DNA from 2 places in the Halalkalibacter kiskunsagensis genome. Region 2 is predicted to be linked to the other one. Evidence: predicted binding sites of a transcription regulator. Region 2 holds the regulator's gene; the other holds the start of a gene.
What was found. Region 2 encodes Rex, which represses fermentation and respiration genes when NADH is low (regulators of the CRP and FNR family bind a similar motif). Its sites were predicted from a motif close to TTGTGAAATATTTCACAA; they were not measured.
Positions count from the first base shown of each region.

Region 1: SLH51_RS13705 (hemerythrin domain-containing protein) is a predicted target of Rex. The motif match lies at 3,993-4,010, and genes of this name have one in related genera.

Region 1 is NZ_JAXBLX010000021.1:71,439-83,408, forward strand. It holds gene SLH51_RS13685 (mannitol-1-phosphate 5-dehydrogenase) at 1-1,031, shown strand, start outside; gene SLH51_RS13690 (hypothetical protein) at 1,260-1,508, shown strand; gene hmpA (NO-inducible flavohemoprotein) at 1,663-2,895, opposite strand; gene SLH51_RS13700 (YwiC-like family protein) at 3,120-3,836, opposite strand; gene SLH51_RS13705 (hemerythrin domain-containing protein) at 4,060-4,593, shown strand; gene SLH51_RS13710 (TIGR04053 family radical SAM/SPASM domain-containing protein) at 4,815-5,927, shown strand; partial or broken gene SLH51_RS13715 (transposase) at 5,964-6,391, opposite strand; gene ric (iron-sulfur cluster repair di-iron protein) at 6,815-7,522, opposite strand; gene SLH51_RS13725 (Crp/Fnr family transcriptional regulator) at 7,776-8,465, shown strand; gene SLH51_RS13730 (metal-sulfur cluster assembly factor) at 8,573-8,884, shown strand; gene SLH51_RS13735 (cupredoxin domain-containing protein) at 9,150-9,524, shown strand; gene SLH51_RS13740 (thiazole synthase) at 9,654-10,421, shown strand; gene thiH (2-iminoacetate synthase ThiH) at 10,474-11,577, shown strand; gene SLH51_RS13750 (HPP family protein) at 11,810-11,970, shown strand, end outside.
Region 2 is NZ_JAXBLX010000060.1:15,167-27,136, reverse strand. It holds gene SLH51_RS22180 (DoxX family protein) at 21-554, opposite strand; gene tatC (twin-arginine translocase subunit TatC) at 744-1,496, opposite strand; gene SLH51_RS22170 (twin-arginine translocase TatA/TatE family subunit) at 1,514-1,696, opposite strand; gene SLH51_RS22165 (redox-sensing transcriptional repressor Rex) at 1,849-2,484, opposite strand; gene SLH51_RS22160 (ABC transporter ATP-binding protein) at 2,733-4,667, shown strand; gene SLH51_RS22155 (ComEC/Rec2 family competence protein) at 4,788-5,669, opposite strand; gene SLH51_RS22150 (ComEC/Rec2 family competence protein) at 5,863-6,837, opposite strand; gene SLH51_RS22145 (glycerophosphodiester phosphodiesterase) at 6,947-7,687, opposite strand; gene SLH51_RS22140 (carbohydrate ABC transporter permease) at 7,717-8,541, opposite strand; gene SLH51_RS22135 (carbohydrate ABC transporter permease) at 8,553-9,422, opposite strand; gene SLH51_RS22130 (ABC transporter ATP-binding protein) at 9,426-10,502, opposite strand; gene SLH51_RS22125 (ABC transporter substrate-binding protein) at 10,644-11,957, opposite strand.

The sequences.
Region 1 (11,970 bases), on a different contig from region 2:
ATTTGTTAAATGGGAAGCGTAAATATCGAGTTGTACTTGCAGACGAAACGAGTGAGGAAACAACTGTTACGAATGTCAGAGCGATTAATAGCATGCAAAATCCTGAAAAGGTACTAGAAGCGATTAGCGAGGCAGACATAGTAACAACTGCGGTAGGTCCAAATGTTCTTGTGATCATCTCACAATTGCTTGCACATGGGCTACGAAAAAGAGTGGAACAAACCGACAAGCCCTTAAATATTATTGCTTGTGAAAATATGATTGGTGGCAGTGAATTTTTAAAGAAACATGTTTATGACAAGTTATCGAATGATGAAAAGAATAAATTTGATCAAACGTTTGCGTTCCCAAATGCGGCTGTTGATCGAATTGTACCAAACCAAACAAATGACGATAAGCTAATGGTTAAAGTTGAACCATTTTATGAATGGGTTGTCGATCGCTTGAATATGATCGGAGATGTTCCAAGTATTGAAGGTGCTACATTTGTAGAAGATTTAACTCCATTTATCGAACGCAAACTCTTTACGGTTAACACGGGGCATGCTGCGTGTGCTTATCTTGGTTACCTTGCTGGGTTGAAGACAATTAAGGATGCGATGGAGAACGAAGATGTATTTCAAGCTGTTGTGGATACATTAAAGGAAACGGGAGCTGTATTAGTGAAAAAATACAACTTCGATTCAGATGAGCATATGAACTATGTGAATAAAATCGTTGGCAGGTTCAAAAATCCACATATTAATGATGAGATTCCACGAGTTGCAAGAGGACCTATCAGGAAGCTAGGACCAAATGATCGCTTGATTAGCCCGGCCGTACAACATTATAAATATGTCAATGGTCAGCCTGTAAACTTAGCAAAAGCAATCGCTGCAGCATTAAATTACGACTTCTCTGAAGATGAAGAAGCCGTATCATTACAATCAAAGATAAAAGAAGTAGGCTACGAAAAAACAATCGAGGAAATATGTCAGGTTCCAAAAGGTCATCCACTTTTCGAGTTGATTATGCAGAAGCTTACAAAATAAACGAGCGGAAAACACACTCCTGTAGTGTGTTTTTGTTTGTGGTAAGGCGAAAATGATTCTGCACTTACCTAGGGAACATATTTTAGAAGTATACTTAAAAAGTGGAGTGAAATTTGTAGTTGATTGTAAAGTGAAATTATGAGGGTAGAACCTTTAAAATGGATGTATTGCTGATATTTAACTAAACAGTTTTGATGTAGTTAAACAACAAATAAGGAGGTATACAGAATGTATCAAGAACATGATCACGTTTTACGTGTAATTGATTTCAAAAAAACTGAACATAATACAATTTTTGTAAAATTCACTGGATTTGATGCCGTTTTTGGGAAAGATCTAGAAGGGGAAGTCAAGTTTGTTGCTGGTATGCCATTTGGAGATTTAATTCACCCTCAAAGGTCATCCTTATCTTCTGAATGCAGACAATTCGTTCGAGAGATGTTGTTAAATAAGTATAACGCAGGCGAATTTAATTAGTTATAATCGATAAGAAATCCTTTTTTATAATTTGGTTGTTCAAAAATACTAGGCGCATTTCTTAAATAAGAAATGCGCCATCTGTATTATGGTCTAATTACAGAATGCGACTAAAATGTAAAGTTTACCGATTGTGTCCTGACCTAATGTTTGATTAAATATCTAAATCTCCTTTAGGTCCAAAAAATTCAAAATGAATGTGTTCTTCTGGTACGTTCCATTCTTTTAATGCTTTGTTTATAGCTTTCATAAAGGGTACTGGACCACAGAAATAAAATTCGGCTTCGTTGTTCTTTAGAATAGACTGTAACCATGGGAGGTCAATATATCCATCTTTTTGATAATTTTTAGCTTGTTTGTCTTCTTCAGTCGGTGATTCATAGGATAAAAAGTAACGAATGTTCTCAGACGAATGAATTACATTGGTTATTTCTTCGTTGAATGCATGGTACGTACTATTAATAGCCGCATGAACATAAGTGACTTGTCTTTTTGGTTGTTGGTTTGCTAGTGTTTTTAACATGCTTATCATCGGAGTTTGACCAACGCCACCGCTAAGAAGTACGACAGGTCGTTCTTCTTGTGAATTTAATACAAAGTCTCCAGCAGGTGCTGTAATTTCTAATAGATCTCCTTCAGAAACGTGATCATGAAGAAAGTTTGAGACGATGCCAGCTGGTATATCTCCTTTTTGATCTTCGCGCTTTACACTGATACGGTAATATTCTTGTCCAGGCTCATCAGATAAACTGTATTGTCTTAAATGAGTATACTTCTCTCCGTCAATGATTGCTTTTACTGTAATATACTGACCTGGTTGGAAGTCGGAAATCGTGCCCCCGTCTTTTGGTTTTAAGTAGAAGGATGTAATAACCTCGCTTTCTTTTTCTTTTTTTGAAATGACGAACTCTCGGAAGTCATCCCAACCACCTGTCTTCGAAGCTGCCTCATTATACATTTCATTTTCAACGGAAATAAAGACATCGGCAATTACTCCATATGCCTCACCCCAGGCATTAATGATTTCATCTGTGGCTGCATCCCCTAGTACATCTTTAATCGCTAATAATAAGTGTTCGCCTACGATTGGGTAGTGTTCAGCTTGAATCCCTAGACTACGATGCTTGTGGGCGATTTGTTTGACTACTGGAAGAATGGCTTCTAAGTTATCAATGTACTGCGCGGCAGCATATACGGTATTGGCAAGTGCTTGTTGCTGTTTCCCTTGTTTTTGATTTACATGATTAAAGATATGTAACAATTCTGGATGATTTGAAAATAGCATTTGGTAAAAACGGGTTGTAATAGCAGTGCCATGCTCTGCAAGAACTGGGACTGTTGACTTAATAGTTTCGATTGTTTTGGAATCTAATACCTTTGTTGTCATATGTAAATCCTCCATTTTTTAAACAAGTATTTTAAATACATCTTTAGTATGGATGCGCTTTCGATTAAAAGCAATATATAAAATACACCTTTCAACAAATAGACACTATTTCGAATGAACTTAAAGATGTGAGTAAGTGCTTGTAACGAGCCCGTTAATGTTTGTTCATAAAACTATCACTGTATGTCTGTATCTCATAAAATATATTTTCATCCCCATTAAACTTACATTAAGAAAAGCAGGCTAAAAGCAAAGAAAATAACGCCATTCCCTAACTCAACCATACCAATAACTATTGGTTTAACAGGATTTCCTCTGGAGGTAAACCAATCTTTTAGTATTCCAGGGAAATAAGCCAAAGTCATCCAAGGAGCTGTGAGAAGCCAGGGAATAAAGAGTAATACGCCATGATAGATATGAGATTTCATTTTGAAATGCATATTCGTCCTCTCTCTAATCATTGATTTAACATAAAACGAGCTACCCATAAAGTAGAAAACAACCCAACTTAACAAAAGAAAGGCTTCGTTTGACCAACCATCACTACCAATAATATAAGCGGCGACTCCACCTAGTGAAAATATCAAAATCCCACTAAAATTATTTAATAAGTTTCGCTCGTTTTTCCGTTTAATATAGTAGATGTTCATGCCAAGAAGTGGCACAAGAAACAAACCGAGTAAAACTAAGGATGAGTGAATCCATACGACAGGCACTATAAAAATAACTGCTATTAAACTATAGCTCAGTAACCAGGGCTGCATAGATTTTTTTAGTTTGGAATTTCGAACTATATTCAAAAATGGAGTTGACGCTAAGTAAATAAAGAACCATCCAACAAATAAAGGAATATGAAACCAATTCGGTTGTGATAAAAACACACCCAACAAAAATGGAAGAAAAAACATTAGCCATGTTCCGTGTTCTTTAGGAATAACCATTTACAATTCCCCTCTCAAAATATCTGTTCCTTTTCTTTGAAGCGTTTTAGCATGATTTCACATAAAAAATAACACATTTTAATCTTGCTCAAAATGACATTCATCACAATGGATAACAATCTCCAGTTGCTCATGTATTTCTAGAAGGCCTAAATTATGTGATTTCAATCACATTGTCGTAATTGTTTCTCTGGTAGTCTTGTGAAAAAGGAGGGTTTCAGTTATGAGCCAATTTTGTGAATTAGCAGGGAATGGGTCAGTAGAGTTATGTGCACCTCTTCAAAGACTTAAAAGCGAGCATACACCTTTAAGAATACAAATGGATAATTTGTATGAATTGTCGGTATCGATTGAAAAAGAGAATGAGATTGGGAGAATAAAAGAGAAATTGTTGCAACTTCGTAACGGAGTTATCCAATTCGTTGCTCTTTTAGATCCTCATTCTGAAAAAGAGGAAGGAGTGTTATTTCCGATGGTGGCAAATTACATCGGAAAAGATGTAGGTCCAATATATGTGATGGAATATGAGCACGATCAAGCAAAAGGCAACTTACGAAAGTTTCTAGAGGGAACAATTAATTTAAAGGAATGCCTCACCATAAGCGAATTATTTCAAATTACAGAACTCTACAACCGAGCGTACCATGTATTACAAGAACACTTTTTAAAGGAAGAAGAAATCTTATTTCCTATGGCAGAAAAACTATTGACTAATGAAGAGAAAAAAAGATTAGAACTACACATAGGTACAGTGTAATAACTTCGTGAACACGGTTTACTCTTCCGTGTTCATTTTTTCGTATATTTGATCGTACCTTCTGGAAGGGATAACATTTAACGATTTTAAGTGACTTTTGCTCATTTGAATTAGTTTTGGACTGAGGATCAAAAGATACTGCTCTTTCCCCCGTGATGTAGCTCACATCCGACCATCGGATACAAGCTTATAATGGAGATGAATTGATTGGAGGGAATGGAATGTTTAATCGTGACTTTAATGAAAATCCATTTATCGTAATTTGGGAACTAACTAGAGCTTGTGAATTAAAATGTCTTCACTGTCGGGCAGAGGCCGAGTACCATCGTCACCCTCTTGAACTCACATTGGAAGAAGGAAAACAACTCATTGATGACATATATGAAATGGATAATCCAATGCTTGTGTTTACTGGAGGGGATCCACTCATGCGTCCTGATGTATATGATATTGCCGAATATGCAATCAAAAAAGGTGTCCGAGTATCGATGACACCAAGCGCTACCCCGAACGTTACGAAAGAAGCGATTCAAAAAGCAAAGGACGTTGGGCTTGCTAGATGGGCATTCAGTTTGGACGGCCCCACAGCTGTCATACACGACCATTTCAGGGGTACGGAAGGTTCATTTGAGTTAACAATGAACGCGATTCGTCATTTGCACAAGTTGAAAATTCCTATCCAAATTAATACCGTGATTTCGAGGTATAATGTTGATGCGCTAGAAGAAATGGCTAAATTAGTGGAAGAGTTGAATTGCGTGCTATGGAGCGTATTTTTCCTCGTGCCAATAGGACGAGGGAAACAAACCGATATGATCTCACCAGTAGAACATGAACAAGTGTTTCGCTGGCTTCATAAATTAAGCCAAAATGTTTCGTTTGATATAAAAACAACTGCTGCACAGCATTATCGACGTGTTGTGATTCAACAAAAAATGAGAGAGAATGCTAACCTTGATCAAGCTATTCATTATCAGGATGCATTAGCAAAAGGAATGACTGGTCCGTTTGATGGATTAGGACGGGCACCAAAAGGAGTGAATGATGGGAACGGCTTTGTCTTTATCTCTCATACAGGGGATGTCTACCCAAGTGGGTTGCTACCTGTGAAAGCAGGAAATGTTCGCACATTGCCATTAGCAGAGATCTATCGCGATTCACCTATTTTCAAAGATTTACGTAATCCTGATAAGTATAAAGGGAAGTGTGGTGTTTGTGAGTTTCGTTATGTTTGCGGGGGATCCAGGTCTAGAGCTTATGCGATGACCGGGGACTATATGGAAAGTGAACCATTCTGTGTATACATTCCAAAATCAATGAGAAACAAAAGATAATCTAAAAAGGGATTGTCCCAAAAGCCCCTGAAAAACTAAAAAGTAGTGCTTTCCATCAATGTACTCTTCTGTAATGAGAAGTTTGGTTAGTTCCGTAAATAACGTGCCCATTAACGGTTTTAAGCGTTAGGATCGAAATCGGTTTATTGTACGAAAATCAGGAGATTGTTGGAAGGCAAGCTACATCATTGGAAGGTTTTCACGAAAAGCACTCGCATTATCTCGACAAGAGAACATTTTTTGTGTATCTCCGTATAGAATAACTTTGGTCTTCATTTTGGGATGATAGGCAGGTCTCCCACCATCTTTAATACACGTCATAAAACAGATGGTCATCCAGTCGGTTCACCATGTCGTTCACCGCACGAGCAACATGATTTTCTGAAATTAAATCTGAATAATCCATAGGAAGAATCAGTTGATTCATGTTATAAATCTTTAAAAGTAGCCAATTGGTTGCACATAAAAAATCGCTCCTTGTTGAATGTTTGTTATGGTATTTCACTTTAAACGATAGAGCGATTTTTTTGTGCACTTTTTTAGGTGGAATGACGACGAAAACCTTGAGCCATTTATTCTGACTCAAGATTTTCAACATTTATTTGGGGATTCTTTGTGCATTTTTTGAAAGAAAGTCAAACTAAGCGGACGGGATGGGGTGGCCGACTCCTGCAGGAGGAAAGGGTAGGTTGAAATCACCGGCTTGCCGGTTAGTTCAGCACCCGCCTGCGGAAAGCGTGCCCCCCATCCCGGGAGCGGTCGCTTTTCCACTTCCTTTATTAATTAGAAGAGGAGCTGTTCCCTAAAAAGGATTTTAATGACCTTTGGGACAACCCCTTTTTGGGAAATTGGATATGCTTTATAGGAGAGTACCTATGAAGCTGATCTTACACTTGTGCGACTGCTCGCGGGAATAATACATTATTTTCTAAATGAATATGTTGGAACAAATCAGATTCTAGGTGTTCAAGACGTTGATAGACTAGACGATAAGTGCCGCAAGCTCCTTCTGGAGGGGTGAAATCGTTTGTAACGTCACGAAGTTCTTTTAGAATATTGCCGGCATGGCTATGTTCATTTTCTAATTCTTCAACGACTTTTAGCAATTTGTTAACGTTTTCTTCAGTACGGTTTTGCTCAAGTTCGAGAATGAGAGGAAAATCTTCTGTTTCCTCTTTAATTAAATGCTGCTCTAGCTCGACACGTAATTCATGGAATAATCGATGGATCATGGCTAAATGAGGTTGTCCTGCCCCGTGAACACGTAATACTTTTGTGATATATGGGCTTAATTGAGGCAACTCTTCATTAATATAGCGATGATGTTTATTTATAATGTGATCAATTAATTCACGATATGATGCACTTTCCCATTCAATTCTCGATTCATTTAATGCTGTTGTTTCTTGATACAGTGTATTCAGGTTTGTTAACACTTCTTCTGCAGATAGATTTCTTTCATTAATAGCTTCTATAATTGGCCGGTTTCCCCCGCAGCAAAAATCGATACGATAAGATTTAAAAAGGTCACTCGCTTTAGGGAATTTCGTTACTATTTCTCCTACAACAGATGTTTCAGTAAATGTTCGTTCCATAATAACTGCCTCCAGTAATTTATATTTTGAATCTATATAAAGGATATCAACGAATCATCGTATATGTAGTGATATACATCACGTCTCACCTGTTAAGTTTTGACAAACTCGATCACTTCGGATAAAAAAGAGGTTGTACCCATATATCCATGTTCATCATGTAACTATGATGTTCATCACAGTTTTCGTTTTGATAACTTAGTACAATTGAAGTGAAGATACAGCTAATTGAACGAGTAAGGGAGTTTTAGATATGAAATTAGCAGTGATTAAAAGACATTTACAAGGAGTATCTCTTTTTAAGGAGCTTTCAGAAGAAGAAATCCAGCCGATTGTTGATATTTCTCAAATTAGAAAATACTCACCAAGGTCATTTGTATTTATGCAAGGTGAACCACTTGATCGAGTGTTTTTTATTCATTCTGGTAAAGTGAAAATTCACAAAACGGACCTGTCAGGGAAAGAACAAATTGTGTCCATTCTCGAAGCTGGAGATATGTTTCCTCACGCTGGTTTTTTCCGGAAAGGAAATTTCCCGGCACATGCTGAGATCCTTGAGACTGCAGAGTTAATTGTCATTCCGGTTGGGCAGTTTGAGAAGATCCTTCTTAAATATCCTGAACTCTGTATTAAAATGTTCAAAGTATTAGGAGAAAAAATCGTCGATCTGCAGAATCGATTGGAGGAGAAAATTCTTCGTGACACATATGAACAAATTGTGATGTTACTTCTTCGATTATGTAAGTCAAATGGTGTGAGGATTGATGACCAATACAAACTCACATCCTATTTTACGAATCGGGAACTAGCCAACATGATAGGAACATCGAGAGAGACAATGAACCGTACCATTAATCGTCTACGGAAGAAAGGACTGATTGACTCGGACGAAGAAGGTTATTTTCTTATTCAATCAGAGAAATTGGAAGATGAAATTATCTAAAAATAGTAGACTTTTATTACCGTGTGATTTAACTCACAAACCGACATGAATCCTTTTGTTACAGTGTTCCTGAGAATTAGAATCAGTAATTTGAAGGAGTGAGATAAATGAGTAAAGAGTTAGTTGATCACATCTATGAAATGTTAGAAGAGGTAAATGATCCAGAGCTTGGGATCGATATCGTGAATTTAGGACTTATTTATGAAGTGGATGTTGATAAAGGCAATAATGCTTTGATCAAAATGACGATGACTTCAATGGGCTGCCCATTAGCCGGAGAAATCGTAGCTGATCTGAAAAACAAAGTTTCTAAAATTGAGGAGATCAATGACATACATGTGGATATCGTTTGGAGTCCACCTTGGTCAAAAGATCGATTGTCCCGTTATGCGAAAATTGCACTTGGAGTTCCGAATTAAGACAGGAGTTAATTTCATACACGGTCCTAACTGGAGGCAGTGCCTTTAAAAGAAGTTTTTACAATTATGTTACAGTTTCAAAAAAGTGAAGGGGATGTGATACGAATCACCGTCTTCGCACAACAGTTTTGCTAGGGTAAAGGTGGTCACCTTGACGATATGCAATAGAGAAGGATGGTACGTCAATTGTTTGTGATGTAAATGGCTTGACCAGAGTAATATCGTTTGAATTGACCGGGTTAAAAATGAAAAAGGAGAATGCAAAATGAGAAAATTATTAGTTAGTGGGATGATCATCTGGGTAGTCGCTGTTTTAACAGCATGCGGGGGCAGTAGTGATGAGCCTACGACAACTGAAAACGAAGAGGCTACTACAATTGAAAGTAGTAACACGGTAGTATTAGAGGCATCAAATTGGGACTTTGATCAGGAAGTATATACAGTCCAAGCTGGAGAAGTAACAATCGAATTAAAGAACGTAGAAGGATATTATGGTGTCGTAATTGATGGTACGGATCTAAAAATTGACGGGGACGGAGAACAAACAGTGACTCTAGAAGCAGGAGAATATATCATTTATTGCTCTATACCTTGTGGTGGTGGACATGACGAAATGACGGCAACACTCATTGTAGAGTAATAAATTCATATAAAGACTTCTACGCAAGAGTCTTCTTTCGTAAAAGTCTTTTTTATTCTAGCAAGAGAATGTCAAACGATCATTATAAAATTTCTATGATATTTTTTCACAGGAGAGGAGAGCAAATAAATGAAAGACGAGTTATCTATTGGTGGTATTAAGTTGAAAAATCGACTTTTTATAGGGACCGGAAAATTTAATAATGATAGTCTAATCCCTGAGGTTGTAAAAAGTTCTATGGCGCAGGTCATTACCGTAGCTATGCGACGTGTCGATCTACGTTCAACAGAGGAAAATATTATGAACTTTATTCCAAAAGAGATGGTTCTACTTCCAAACACATCTGGGGCAAGGACTGCTGAAGAAGCTGTTCGTATCGCAAAGCTAGCTAGGGCGGCTGGCCTTGGAAATTGGGTGAAAATTGAAATAATAACTGATCAAAAGTATTTACTCCCTGATAACTCTGAAACAATAAAAGCAACGGAAAGTTTAGTAAAAGAAGGATTTATTGTCTTACCTTATATGAGTCCTGATTTAATAGTAGCTAAACAATTAGAAGAAGTTGGAGCAGCAGCAGTTATGCCTTTAGGTTCACCAATTGGCTCCAATCGCGGTTTTAGAACCCAGGAGTTGGTACGGATTATGATTGCAGAGAGTAAGGTTCCGATTATTGTTGATGCAGGGATTGGTAAACCGTCTGAAGCTTGTGAGGCGATGGAGTTAGGAGCAGATGCTGTTTTAGTCAATACAGCTATTGCGACTTCGAACGATCCTATTGGTATGGCAGAAGCTTTTGCACACAGTGTAAAAGCAGGTAGAACAGCTTATTTAAGCGGGTTGGGTGCTACTACGATAGAGGCAAGGGCGTCTTCTCCATTAACAGGATTTTTGACTTAGAGAATAAACCAACCGAAAATGGATTGTGATTTCTAGGGAGGGGACATAGATAGTGAGTTTTTATCATGTATTTAAAGAATTAAAATTGCTTGATTTTGAAGGCTTTTTCAATTCGGTAACGAGTAATGATATCCACGGAATAGTGCATAAAGACTTGTTAAATGAAAAAGATTTTTTGATGTTATTATCACCTGCTGCAGAGGAATACTTAGAAGAGTTGGCTCAAAAAGCCCATCAACTAACGGTTCAACATTTCGGAAAAACGATTCAGTTGTTTAATCCAATCTATATATCCGACCATTGTGTTAACCACTGTACCTATTGTAGTTTTAGTATTATTAATCAATTTCAACGACAGAAGCTTACGATGGAAGAAGTCGATAGAGAAGCGAAAAACTTGGCGAGCATGGGAATCAAACATATTTTAATTTTGACTGGAGAGTCGAAGGTACATAGTTCAGTTGCATATATTAAAGAAACTGTAGAAGTTCTAAAAAAGTACTTCTCCTCTATCTCGATTGAGATCAACCCACTAGACACAGTCGAATACAAAGAATTAAAAGCTGCAGGGGTTGATGGGGTTACCGTTTATCAAGAAGTATACAATGAAGATGTCTATCAGGATTTTCACGTCAAAGGACCCAAACGCAATTATCGATATCGTCTTGATACACCGGAAAGAGGTTGCAAAGCAGGACTTCGCAGTGTGAATATCGGATCTTTGCTTGGTTTAGATAACTGGAGGAAAGAGGTATTTTTCACTGGGATGCATGCTGATTATTTACAAAAGAAATACATAGGTACAGAAATCGGTCTATCACTCCCAAGGATCCGACCCCATTTAGGTAGTTTTAAACCGCGATCAGAGGTGAATGATAAAGCTTTTGTTCAAAGCCTCATTGCTTTAAGATTGTTTTTACCTAGATCGGGAATTACATTATCGACTCGTGAAAGTGCGGTTTTTAGAGATCACCTTATACCTCTTGGAGTAACGAAGATGTCTGCAGGAGCATCAACGGAGGTTGGAGGCTATTCTCTTGAAGCCTTGGGAACGAATCAATTTGAAATTTCCGATGAACGTTGCGTAAGAGACATTTGCAATGCATTATATAAAAAAGGCTACCAACCCATTTTTAAAGATTGGATTCATTCATAGGTCAGTCAATATCTAATAACAGCTTACCTACCAGAGGACTTTAATTGAATAACCGCAACAATAATATCAAACGTTCAGAGTAACAATTCTCTGAACGTTTTTCCTTTCTCATTAATATGCGTTATTCACTTTAGCGTATTTACCTTTTAAAAAATTCCCTATATAATGAAAATCATGTGAACAAATCTAACAAGTCTCTTGACTTTTGGGTGCTAAAAGGGGAGGTTTGCTTTTGTCTTTGGAAAGAGGGGAATTAAAGAAATCGGCTGAATTGGAAAAGGGTTGGAGTTTTACAAACTATATAAGTAAAATGAAAGGAGTTAGTGCTCAAGATCAGAGTGTCCGCATAATAGACTCGCTAGTATCTGCAGGTGGGGGATTAATTGCGATGAC
Region 2 (11,970 bases):
ACCCCTTTTTTCTTTGCTATTTAAATGGCTTCTCGTAAATCCCCACTTGCACCTAGGCCTTTTCCATTGTTTCTATTTTTAAATACTAAATTTTTCACATATGGTAATACCCATTTGTCTCCACCGTATCGTCCAGCATTTGCTCCTGCTGCTAAAATGAACATTGAGATCATTACCATCCACGGGTTAGAAGAAACAGTTCCTGCAAACATAAATGACATATTCATCACGACTCCAAAGAATGCAGCGGCTGAAGTGAAGACTCCTACTATTAAGCCTAATCCAACGAGCACTTCTCCCCATGCTACCATTACACTAAAAACATCCGCATTTGGAATTGCTACATTTTCTAAAAATGCTACATAATTCGGATACTTTAACACTTCCCCATTCATTACTGGATTGGCTACAGATCCTTGTAAATATCCTCCTGCATTAAAGTCTCCCATCACTTTTCCCCAACCTGCAGTTAACCAAGACCATCCTAGATAGATACGTAAGAACAACCATACTCCCGCGATATATTTATTATTTCTAAAAAATTGACCAATCATTGTAAGTCCTCCTTTTGTTATGGTTTGCTCAACACTTCACATTAACTTGTGAATGTTTTCACAACCTTTCTACACTCATAGTATAGGACAGAAAAAGTCTTTTCGCTACCCCTTTTACATAGTTGTCAAACTTTGTTCAATGTTTCACATAATTTATCTAAAAAAAGAGTGAATGCCTATACAAGACACTCACTCCTCCATATTCTGTTCGCGTTCTTTCTCCAACCTTTGTACTTTGCGATATGTGAGATATGACACCCAGATACTAAATTCATAGAGCAATAATAACGGAAGGGTCACCATTAAATGAGATAAAATCTCTGGTGGTGTAATCAAGCCCGCTATGACAAGCAAAATAAAATAAGCAAATTTCCTAACTTGCGTTAGTAAACTCGGTGTTAGCATTCCTAAACGTGTAAAGAACATCACGACAACTGGCAATTGAAACAAAAGTCCAAATGGGATTGTTACTTGAAAGAGAAATGAGAAATATTCATTAATACCGTACTGCTCAGTAATCCCTAATCGTTCAGATAAGTTGCTCATGAACTGAACAATAAATGGAAAAAGAACGAAGTAAGAAAAAGAAAGGCCAACTAAAAGCAAAATAAACGCAAACGGAATATAGGCCAGTGTTGCCTTTTGCTCCTTTTCATGCAAACCAGGGCTGACAAACGCCCAAAGCTGAAACAAAATTACTGGAAAGGTAATGATAAGCGCACTTGCAAAAGCAAATGTCATAAAAATCCGAATCGGATCTGTCATTTTAAATGCATTCATCGGCAAATTCTGAGCCGTTGGTGTACTTTGTAAGTATGTGATAAGTGGTGCAGCTAAAAAGAAGCCGGCAATGAGCGCCACGACAAAGAAGATTAACGTTATAATGATTCTTCGTCTAAGCTCCACAATGTGGTCCATTACCGACATGTCTCTTTGTTCCATTTATAGACCCTTCCTACTTAGGCTTTATCGTTTTCTTTTTTCTTGTTATCATCTTCGTCTGCTAAGCCTTTTGTTGCATTTTTAAATTCACGTAAAGTATTTCCAGCCGCTTTTCCTAACTCTGGCAACTTCTTCGGACCAAATATTAGTAATGCAACGATTGCAATTAACGCAATGCTGCCTGCTCCTAATCCACCCATAGGTAGCACCTCCTTGTCCTAATTTTGATTATAGAGTTTATTCAAATAGATGGCAATGGCCTCTCTCACACGGACTTAAAAGATGTAGTGGCTTCACTCATTGCTTTGAATCTGTATAAAAAGGAATAAAACACTCCTTTTTATACAGACTCTTATAAAGGATAATGCTTTAAAAAATAAACCAATGCCTGTAATTCAACAGATAAATCGATATGGTGTACCCGTACCGTTTCTGGCACATCCAACCTAGCTGGTGTAAAGTTTAGTATTCCTTGTATGCCTGCATCAACTAATTGATCCGCGATCTTTTGTGCAGGGGCTTGAGGTACAGTCAAAATTGCAACAGTAACTTCCGGGTCGATGACATCTTGCAAGTCTTTTAAATGATGCACGGTGACTCCACCAACTTCATCGCCAATCTTACTTTCATCCACATCGAAAGCCATGACAATTTGCGTACTATTATTTTTTGAGAAATTGTAGTGTAAGAACGCTGTACCTAAATTTCCAACACCTACAAGAATCACCTTTGTTATTTCATCTTGATCTAATGTTTTCCGGAAAAAAGATAGTAAATAGTTCACATTATAACCGTACCCTTTTTTTCCGAGCGCCCCAAAATAAGAAAAATCACGCCTAATGGTTGCTGAGTCAACTTTTACCGCCTCGCTCAACTCCGTTGAAGATACTCGTTGTTTCCCCGAGGCAGAAAGATTTTCCAAGAATCGATAGTATAGTGGTAAACGCTTTGCTGTAGCCTGTGGAATCTTGGTCTGATCAATTTTCATCCATTGCCTCCTTTACCGTTTTCCTGTAAGACGTATGGTTATTGTACACTATTTCACAGGGTTTGTAATCGGTTTACATTGTTGTTCATGAAGTTGTTGAAAGATAGAATCTACGATACACTAGAGTTACCGAAAAAAGGTCGATTTTCACCTTTTTTCGGTAACTCTAAGCAGCGTGCGGAGCCATTGCCACTTTCAAATAAGGTCACTTTTTTACATCTATTATAGTTAGTAAGGAATGAACATTCATGATTGTCTTACAATGTATAAATATATCAAAATCATTTGGCGTCGATCCTATTTTAACAAATATTAAGCTTGATATCCAAACTGGTGAACGCGTTGCACTTGTTGGACGAAATGGTGCCGGGAAATCAACATTGCTGAAAATTATCGCAGGGCAACTTTCGTATGATAGTGGACAAGTGATGATGCCTAAAGGAACTGAACTTGGTTACCTTGCTCAAAATACTGGACTAGAATCAGAATTATCGATTTGGGAAGAGATGTTAACTGTATTTGCCCCCTTACGTAAAATGGAAAAACAAATACGCAATATGGAACAGCAAATGTCTGATCCTGATTTACTAGCAAGTCAATCTCGTTATGAAAAACTATTGAAAGAATATGATCAACTTCAGCTTACTTTTAAAGACAATGGTGGCTATCAATATGAAGCTGACATTCGTGGCGTGCTCTCAGGGATGAACTTTGCAGATTTTGATTACAACACAAAGATTTCCACTTTAAGTGGTGGGCAAAAAACAAGACTTGCCCTAGCAAAGTTATTATTAACTAAGCCTGATTTGCTTATTCTTGATGAGCCGACCAACCATCTTGATATTGCAACGTTGACATGGCTCGAGCAATACTTAATTAACTATCGCGGCGCTATCCTTATCGTTTCTCACGACCGCTATTTTCTAGATAAAATCGTTACAGAAGTTGTCGAGATATCAAGGACAAAATCCACTAAATTTACTGGGAACTATAGTTCTTATCTTGAGGAAAAAGCCAAGCGCTATGAACTTGAATTAAAACAATATGAAAAACAACAAGATGAAGTCGCTAAGCTTGAGGACTTTATCCAACGAAATATTGCGAGAGCCTCAACAACCAAACGAGCACAAAGCAGACGGAAACAATTAGATAGGATGACCTTACTAGATCGACCAGCTGGATCAGAAAAGTCTGCTTCCTTTTCTTTTACAATTGAGCGTCAAAGCGGAAATGAAGTATTACGAACGACCGATCTTCATGTTGCTTATGGAGAGGAAACGATTTTTCAAAGTTTAGATTTAGCGATTGACCGTGGTGAAAGTGTTGCTTTAATTGGACCAAACGGGGCAGGTAAGTCGACACTATTAAAGGCTTTAATGAAGAACGTTCCAATAAAAAACGGAACGATTCGCTTCGGCAGCAATGTAACCGTAGGGTATTATGATCAGGAACAAGCCAATTTAAAGTCAAATAAGTTGGTTCTTCATGAGCTATGGGACGACCATTCTCTCCTTCCAGAAAAAGAGATTCGGACCGTTCTAGGAAACTTTCTGTTCAGTGGCGATGACGTCTTAAAACCTGTTTCCACTTTAAGTGGCGGTGAAAAAGCTCGACTTGCACTTGCCAAACTCATGATAAAAAAAGCCAATCTGTTAATTCTCGATGAGCCGACGAACCACTTGGATCTCGATGCAAAGGAAATTCTTGAGAATGCATTAATTGATTATCCTGGTACATTGTTATTTGTCTCTCATGACCGTTATTTCTTAAACAGACTTGCCACCAGAATGGCTGAGCTTGTTGACGGTGAGATCACAAATTATCTTGGAGACTATGATTATTATGTTGAGAAAAAAGATGAGATGAAGCAACGAGAATTGCTGATCCAACAAGAAAAGGGACAAACAATTTCTTCCTCTTTAGAAAGTAACCAAGCCGATAAACGCTCCTATGAACAAGACAAAGAAGCAAAGAAAGCCGAACGACAACGTTTAAGAAGAATTGAAGAAATTGAAAGCCAAATTGATACACTTGAATCGACCTTAGCACAAAAAGAAGATGACCTATGTGACCCATCTATTTATTCTGATCACGAAAAGGCGCAGACGCTCCAAACAGAAATTGACGAAGCAAAACAAACAATTGAAACACTAATGGAAGAATGGGAACAACTGCAAGAATAATTAGGTTTGGGTTAGCCCCAGCCAGATTCACTTCGTTAAACCGCAGTGGATCTGGCTGGGGGCTGGCCTTTTTTACTTTTTCCAGAACTTCTTTGATAATACAGGTTGGTCAGACCCTGCCTATCCACTTACATGTATCTCTTTGCCATCAGAGGTGATCACAATGGTTTGATGTTTGCTTGTTGTGTATACATGGCTGCCACTTTGTTCGTATCGTTTCATGACTCGTTTGCTTTGCAATATATTGGCACTTATGATCGTGTATTTAGGGTTTACAGCGTTAATAAATTGTCTAGATGATGAAGTAGAATCCCCATGATGAGGAGCGTCAAGCAAATCAACGTTTAATAACTCTTTTTTGGCTGCTACCAATTGTTTCTCTTGTTTCTTATAAAGGTCTCCAGTAAATAAAAACGTATTATCACAATAGGTGACTTTTAAGACGAGTGATAAGTTATTAATATCAGCGGTAGATAAGTGTTTCTCTTTCGCAGCACTGTCTAAATCTTCCTCAGAAGGACTAATTACTTCCACCTCAACATCCTCACCTAGAGTAAACCGATCCCCTTCCTTCACATATTGATAGGGTATCTTCTGCTTTGTAAGAAGGTTCGTAAAATCTACATAGGTTTTAGTAGAATGTTTGATGTTTGGCATTAGCAATACACCGATATCCAACGAATCTAAAATGGTTGAGAAGCCTCCGATATGATCATGATGCGGATGCGTGGAAATGACATAATCGATTTGATCAATTTGCATTTGTTTTAAATATCGATCCAATTGCTGTCCTGTTTGTTCCATCCCTGCATCAATGAGCATCCTTTTTCCATCAGGACTTTCTAATAGAATGGCATCTCCTGACTTTTTGTCTGCCTCTAAATAAAAGTATCGTATTTCGAGCTTGTCTGCATCATTTGTTTGCGCAAATCCGCTAGTTGGCGCAATGATTGAAATGATGAGTAAAACGATGAAAAACCACCATCTTTGTTGACTGTTCATATGATCAATCCTCTTCCAAAAGTCTTGTAAAAAACGTGTTAGTAAAGGTTTCTCAAATATACACATAATTATTAGATCGTTTACCAATAAGCTTGTCTTTATTATCTTCCTCAATGAGCAAATGCCAAAACAAACATTCACATAACTTACTAATATACGTCTTTTTCAGCACCCTCGAAGCAACGTGCGGCTTTCAGTGGCCTCCTTTTTCAGTCATAATCGTTATGCTTTCTCCATCTGAGAGAATTAATACATTTTCCGCTCTACTTGTGGCAATGACTTCACTACCACTTTTCTGATAGCGGTTATACACTCGTATACTTTGAAGAATATTAGCACTTATCATTGTGTATTTCGGACTAACAGCATTGATAAATGCTTGCGATGAGGAAGTACTGTCTCCGTGATGAGGTGCATGCAACAAATCGACATCTAGTTTGTCTTTCGTTTGTTTTATCAATTCTTTTTCCTGCTTCTTGTAAATATCACCTGTGAATAAAAACGTATTGTTACGATAAGTGACTTTGATTACGAGTGAAAGATTATTTACTTCTGCTGTCGATAGATTACGTTTATTTCGAGCTTTCCCTAATGCCGTAAAGCTAGGGCTTACGATCTCTACTTCCACTTCATCCCCGAGCATAAACGTATCATTCGCTTGTACGTACTGCGTCTTAATCTTTTTTTTATTACTAAGGTCGATAAACGTTTTGTACGTTTGAGTGGTATGTGGCAAATCCGGCATTAAAAGGACCCCTATTTGTTTAGAATGAAAAAGGGTATGATACCCACCAATGTGGTCATGATGCGGATGTGTTGCCACAGCATAATCTAGTTTTTCTATATTTAATTGATTCAAATAATTATCTAACTCTTGTCCGGTAGCAACCATACCAGCATCAATTAACATCGCTTCCCCATCAGGACTTTGAAGCAAAATCGCATCTCCCGACTTTGTATCTGCCTTTAAATCCAAGTACCTAATTTGCAACATCCCCATATGCTTTGTTTCATCAAATAGCTCAGCTGTTCTGCTTGGATCCGTTTCTACCTCTATGGCCATTGAGGTCGATTCCGCTTTTATAAATGTAACCATAGGATACATACCAACAAATAAGAAAATTAGTAACAGAAAGATTCTTATGTTCACAAACAGGCGATAACTCACATTCTCCCCCCTTTTTTCATCCAATCTAGTTTTTCAAGAGAAATTGTAAAAGGTTGTCCAAAAAGGTTCACACCCCCTTTTTGAACAACCCTGAAAAAGAAACAGACCCTTATCCTTTTGTTATAGTAGGAAGTGCTACTTTAAGAAATTGTTCTGGATCATTTGTTGTTATTTGCATATGTTTAGAAAACTGGCCAAGTTTCTCAATTACTTTGGCATCATCAACCGTCCATGCTCCGACTCGTATGCCTTTTTCAATAAGTGACTGCACTAATTCCTCTGTAATAAAAGCATAGTGCATTGAAATACTACTTGCTCCTGTATGTACTAACTGTTCCAATACCAATGTCGGGCGTCCCAAAATGATCAAACCTGTTTCTATGTTTGAATCGAGCTTTTTTACATTCACTACACTTTCATGATCAAAGGATGCGACCAATACTTGAGAGTGCATGTCATATTTCTTAATCAAATCAACAACTGCTTTCTCAAGACCTGAATAAAACTCACCTGTTTGTTTTAATTCAATGACAATTCTACAAGTGGTAGGTTTAAATAACTCAAATACTTCTTCTAATGCAGGAATCTTCTCTTCGGAGAAAGAAGAACTAAACCAACTTCCAGCATCTAAGCTACGTAGCTCCCAAAACGTACAATCCTTTACAAGTCCAGATCCATTTGTTGTCCGTTCTAAAGTATGGTCATGGATGACAACGGGAATGCCATCCTTTGATAAATGAACGTCTAGTTCGACTGCGTACATGGGTGGTTCTTGCAAAGCTAATCGAAACGCCGCTAGTGTGTTTTCCGGTGCTTTTGATGACCAACCTCGATGGGCAATACATTTCATATTGGCTTCTCTCCTTTATCATATGTTGCTTATTTAACCCCTGTGTAGACAAACGCTCGAATGATCTGACGTTGAGCAAAAAAGAATGCAATTAAAATCGGAATGACAAGAATCATATTACCAGCCATTAAGATATTCCAAGCGACTCCCCCTTCGACTTGGCGAATTTTCGTAATCCCAATTGGAAGGGTTCTTGCTGCATCTGAAGTCGTCATGACCAAAGGCCAAAAATAGTCATTCCAGTGCGTAATAAAACTAAATAGGGCAAACGTGATAAGGACTGGCTTCGCTATTGGAATCATGATTTTCAGAATGATTTTCCATTCACTCGCATCATCAAGCCGAGCTGCTTCAAGTAACTCCTCTGGCACTTGTTTGAATGACTGACGCAATAAAAAGATTCCAAACGCACTGGATGAAAACGGAAGGATTAATGCCCATAATGTATCAAGCAACCCCCATGCACTCATCTGCAAATAAACCGGTAAAAAGATAAGCTGAGCTGGAATCATTAACGTGATCATTGTAAGACCAAAAAAGAATGAATCACCTTTAAATTTATAACGAGCAAAGGCATAAGCTGCCGGAATAATCGTACACATTTGCAAAAGGAGAATCCCGATCGATACGATTGAACTGTTTATGAAATACGTTAGAAATGGACCTGAATTCCACGCTTTACTGAAGTTGTCCCAGTTCAATTGTTCTGGTATCCATTTAGGAGGAAAAATAATCGTTTCTCCTAATGATTTAAACGATGTTGAAATCATCCATACAAAAGGCATCGCAAAAATGCAAACGAGAATTACAAGTCCAATTCCATTTACTACTTTTAAACTGGCATGTCTCTTCATATTTCTCTCCTTTAACGGTAATGAACTCGGCTCGCTAACAGCCTAAAATAAACGATCGTTAACAAACTAATCACGAGTAATAGAACAACACCTGCAGCTGATGCATAGCCAATTTTGAAAAAACGGAACCCATTTTCATAGATGTAATAAACAAATGTATTTGTTGAATTGATCGGTCCACCTTGAGTCATAATGGCGATTGTATCAAACACCTGAAACGATCCAATCATACTGATGACCGCTAAGAAGAAGAGCGTTGGCGATAGCATCGGCAATGTAATTTTATAAAGAATGCGAAATGGACTGGCTTCATCTAATTGCGCTGCTTCATACATATCCTTTGGGATGCTTTGCAAACCTGCAATGAAAACAAGTGTATTAAATCCAATTCCTTTCCACACCGCCACTAGAACTAAAGAAAACAAAGCTGTGTCTGGATGCGTTAACCACTCTATTTTCGCTATTCCTACCAATCCCAAAAACCAGTTTAATAGACCATATTCAGAGTCCATTAACCATAACCAGAGCATGGATATGGAAACGAGTGAGATAATGTGCGGACTAAAAATCGCTCCTTGGACGAAACTGTATAAACCACCTTGCTTGTTAAGCCACAAAGACAAAAACAACGAAATCAGCAATGTGAAAAATACAGTCAGAAACGTATAAACAGCAGAATTTCTCATAACTTCAATAAATTCTCGTTCTCCTATTAGGGAGCTAAAGTTGTCAAAGCCGACAAAATCCTTTGTTGGACTAACAAAGTTCCAATCAAATACGCTGAGGTAAATCATATAAAAGATCGGATAGATGAAAAACAAACAAAATATGATAACAGACGGGGCTATCATGGCATATGGACGGATTTTGATCCACGACATGATCTAGACCCCCTCTAGCACTAAAGGTTTCTTCTTTCCAACTGCCACATCTCTCATTCGTTCACCATGTTTATTGAAAAAATATAGGTCATCATATGGAATCGACATATACACTTTATTGGAGCGTTCAACAGATGTCAGAAAGCTCTTCACATTACACGTTCCTACATTCGTTTTCACTTGATAAATCACTTCTGCTCCTAACGTTTCTCTCGTTATGATTTCACCAGGAATGACCAAACTGTTTTCACTATCAAAAACCGTCGAATGAATACTCGTATGCTCTGGTCGAAACCCTACGAAACCAGCATTTATATTAAAATCAGGTAACAGTGAACAAACTTGCTCATAATGTACGACGTTCATAGCAGGAGTCCCAATAAATTCTGCTGTAAACGTATTGCTTGGATCTTGATAAATGTTCATCGGACTATCAACTTGTTTAATGACCCCTTTGTTTAGAATGATAATTTCATCTCCCATTGACATTGCCTCAACTTGATCATGGGTCACATAGACAAATGTCGTTCCTAATCGTTTGTGTAATTGAATTAATTCTGTTCTCATTTGATTACGAAGCTTTGCATCAAGATTTGATAATGGTTCATCTAGAATAAACACTTTCGGCTTTTTTACCATTGCTCGTGCAAGTGCAACACGTTGCCGCTGTCCTCCTGAGAGATATTGCGGCTTTTTATTTAAATACTCTGTTAGACCGACAATTTCTGAGATTTCACTAACGAGCTTTTTCCTTTCTTCTTTTAGTACTTTTTTGTTTACTAGCCCAAATTCAATATTTTCTTTTACTGTCATCGTTGGATACAATGCATAATTTTGAAAGACCATTGCGATGTTTCGTTTTCCTGGAGGAAGGTCATTGACGCGTTGATCCCCTATCCATATATCTCCACTTGTTTGTGTTTCAAGTCCTGCAATCATGCGCAGTGTGGTCGATTTTCCACAACCAGAAGGACCAACTAAAACAGTAAATGACCCATCTTTTATTGTGACATTTAAATTTTTAACAACTTCTTCATCTTTAAATGTTTTTGTCACATTCTGCAAAACAATTTGAGCCATAAGTAAGTACCTCATTTCATAAGAAATTTCGTTATTAGATGTCGAATCTTATTAAATAAACGTTTGTTTACATGTATGAATTAGTTGTGAATTCCTTCATAAGGAGAGAAGGAACCAAACGTAGCCCCTTCTCACTGTTGCCTACTTCAATAAACTATTTGCCTTTTCTGCAGCTACATCTAACGCGTCCTGCGGTGCCACGTCATCATGAATGATCGCTCGTGTAATTTCATCATTAATAATTTTTGCAATTTCAGGATAAGCATCTTCCATCGGACGTGGTCTTGCATACTCTAACTGGTCAACTGCCACTTTAAACTGTGGGTATTCTTCATAGAATGATTGCATGTCATCACTATTGACAGCGGACATACGACTTGGCAAATACCCTGTATAAGTACTTGCATAGACTGTTTGTTCTGTCGACGTCATCCATTTTATAAACTCCCAAGCAGCTTCTTGTTTTTGGGACTCAAGACCTGAAGTCATAACAAGATTCGCACCACCTGTTGGTACACCATACGTTGAATTTGCAGGCATAAACGAAGTTGTAAGTTCAAAGCCTTGCTCCTCTGCCATTGCTAACCAGTACGATAAATCTGCTGTTGAACTAAAGATCATCCCAGAGCGTCCATTAGCAAAGTCTTGTTTTGCTGTATCACCCGCCTCATCACCCGTTGGTATTTTAATGATGCCTTCACTTGCAAGCTCTTTCCAAAACTCAACAGGTTCAACTCCAGCTGGAGAATTAAATTCGGCTTCAGTACCATCATCAGACAGCATTTGCCCGCCGCTTTGAGCAACAAATGCTTCATAAAACCAAATATTTACCGGCATTGTCATCCCAACTCGTTCACCATCTGTTGTCAGTGCACTTGCGTATTCCTTAAACTCGTCCCAGTTTTTTGGACCAACGGGATCAAGACCTACTTCCTCTAGTAACGTCTTATTCAAATAAAGAATAGGTGTACTACGTAAATAAGGAAGAGCATAGAGCTGATCATTTACATAAGAATTCCCCATTAATCCTGGAATAAAATCTTCAATATCCAACCCGTCTTTTTCCACAAAAGGAGTTAAGTTTTCAGTCATACCTGAATTTGCAAAAATTCCCACAGAAGCAATTTCATTTTGTGTCACTTCTGGCGCGTTTCCAGCCGCAAATCCCGCTTGCGTTTTGGCATGTAAGTCTTCATACGAACCTTGATATTCAGCTGTAACATGAATTCGATCCTGTGATTCGTTAAACATTTTGACTAGATTTTCATTATTTTCCTGGATTTTATCTCCCCATGCATACCAGTATGTAATTTCAACCTTTTCAACACTATCTGCCGTTGTCTGACTCGAACTTCCTGTTTGCGTTTCAGAAGAAGTTTGGTTGCTAGATTGATTACAACCGACCATAACAATTAAAACAATTAGTGACACAATCCAAACCATTGCTTTTTTCATTTTGTTTTCTCCT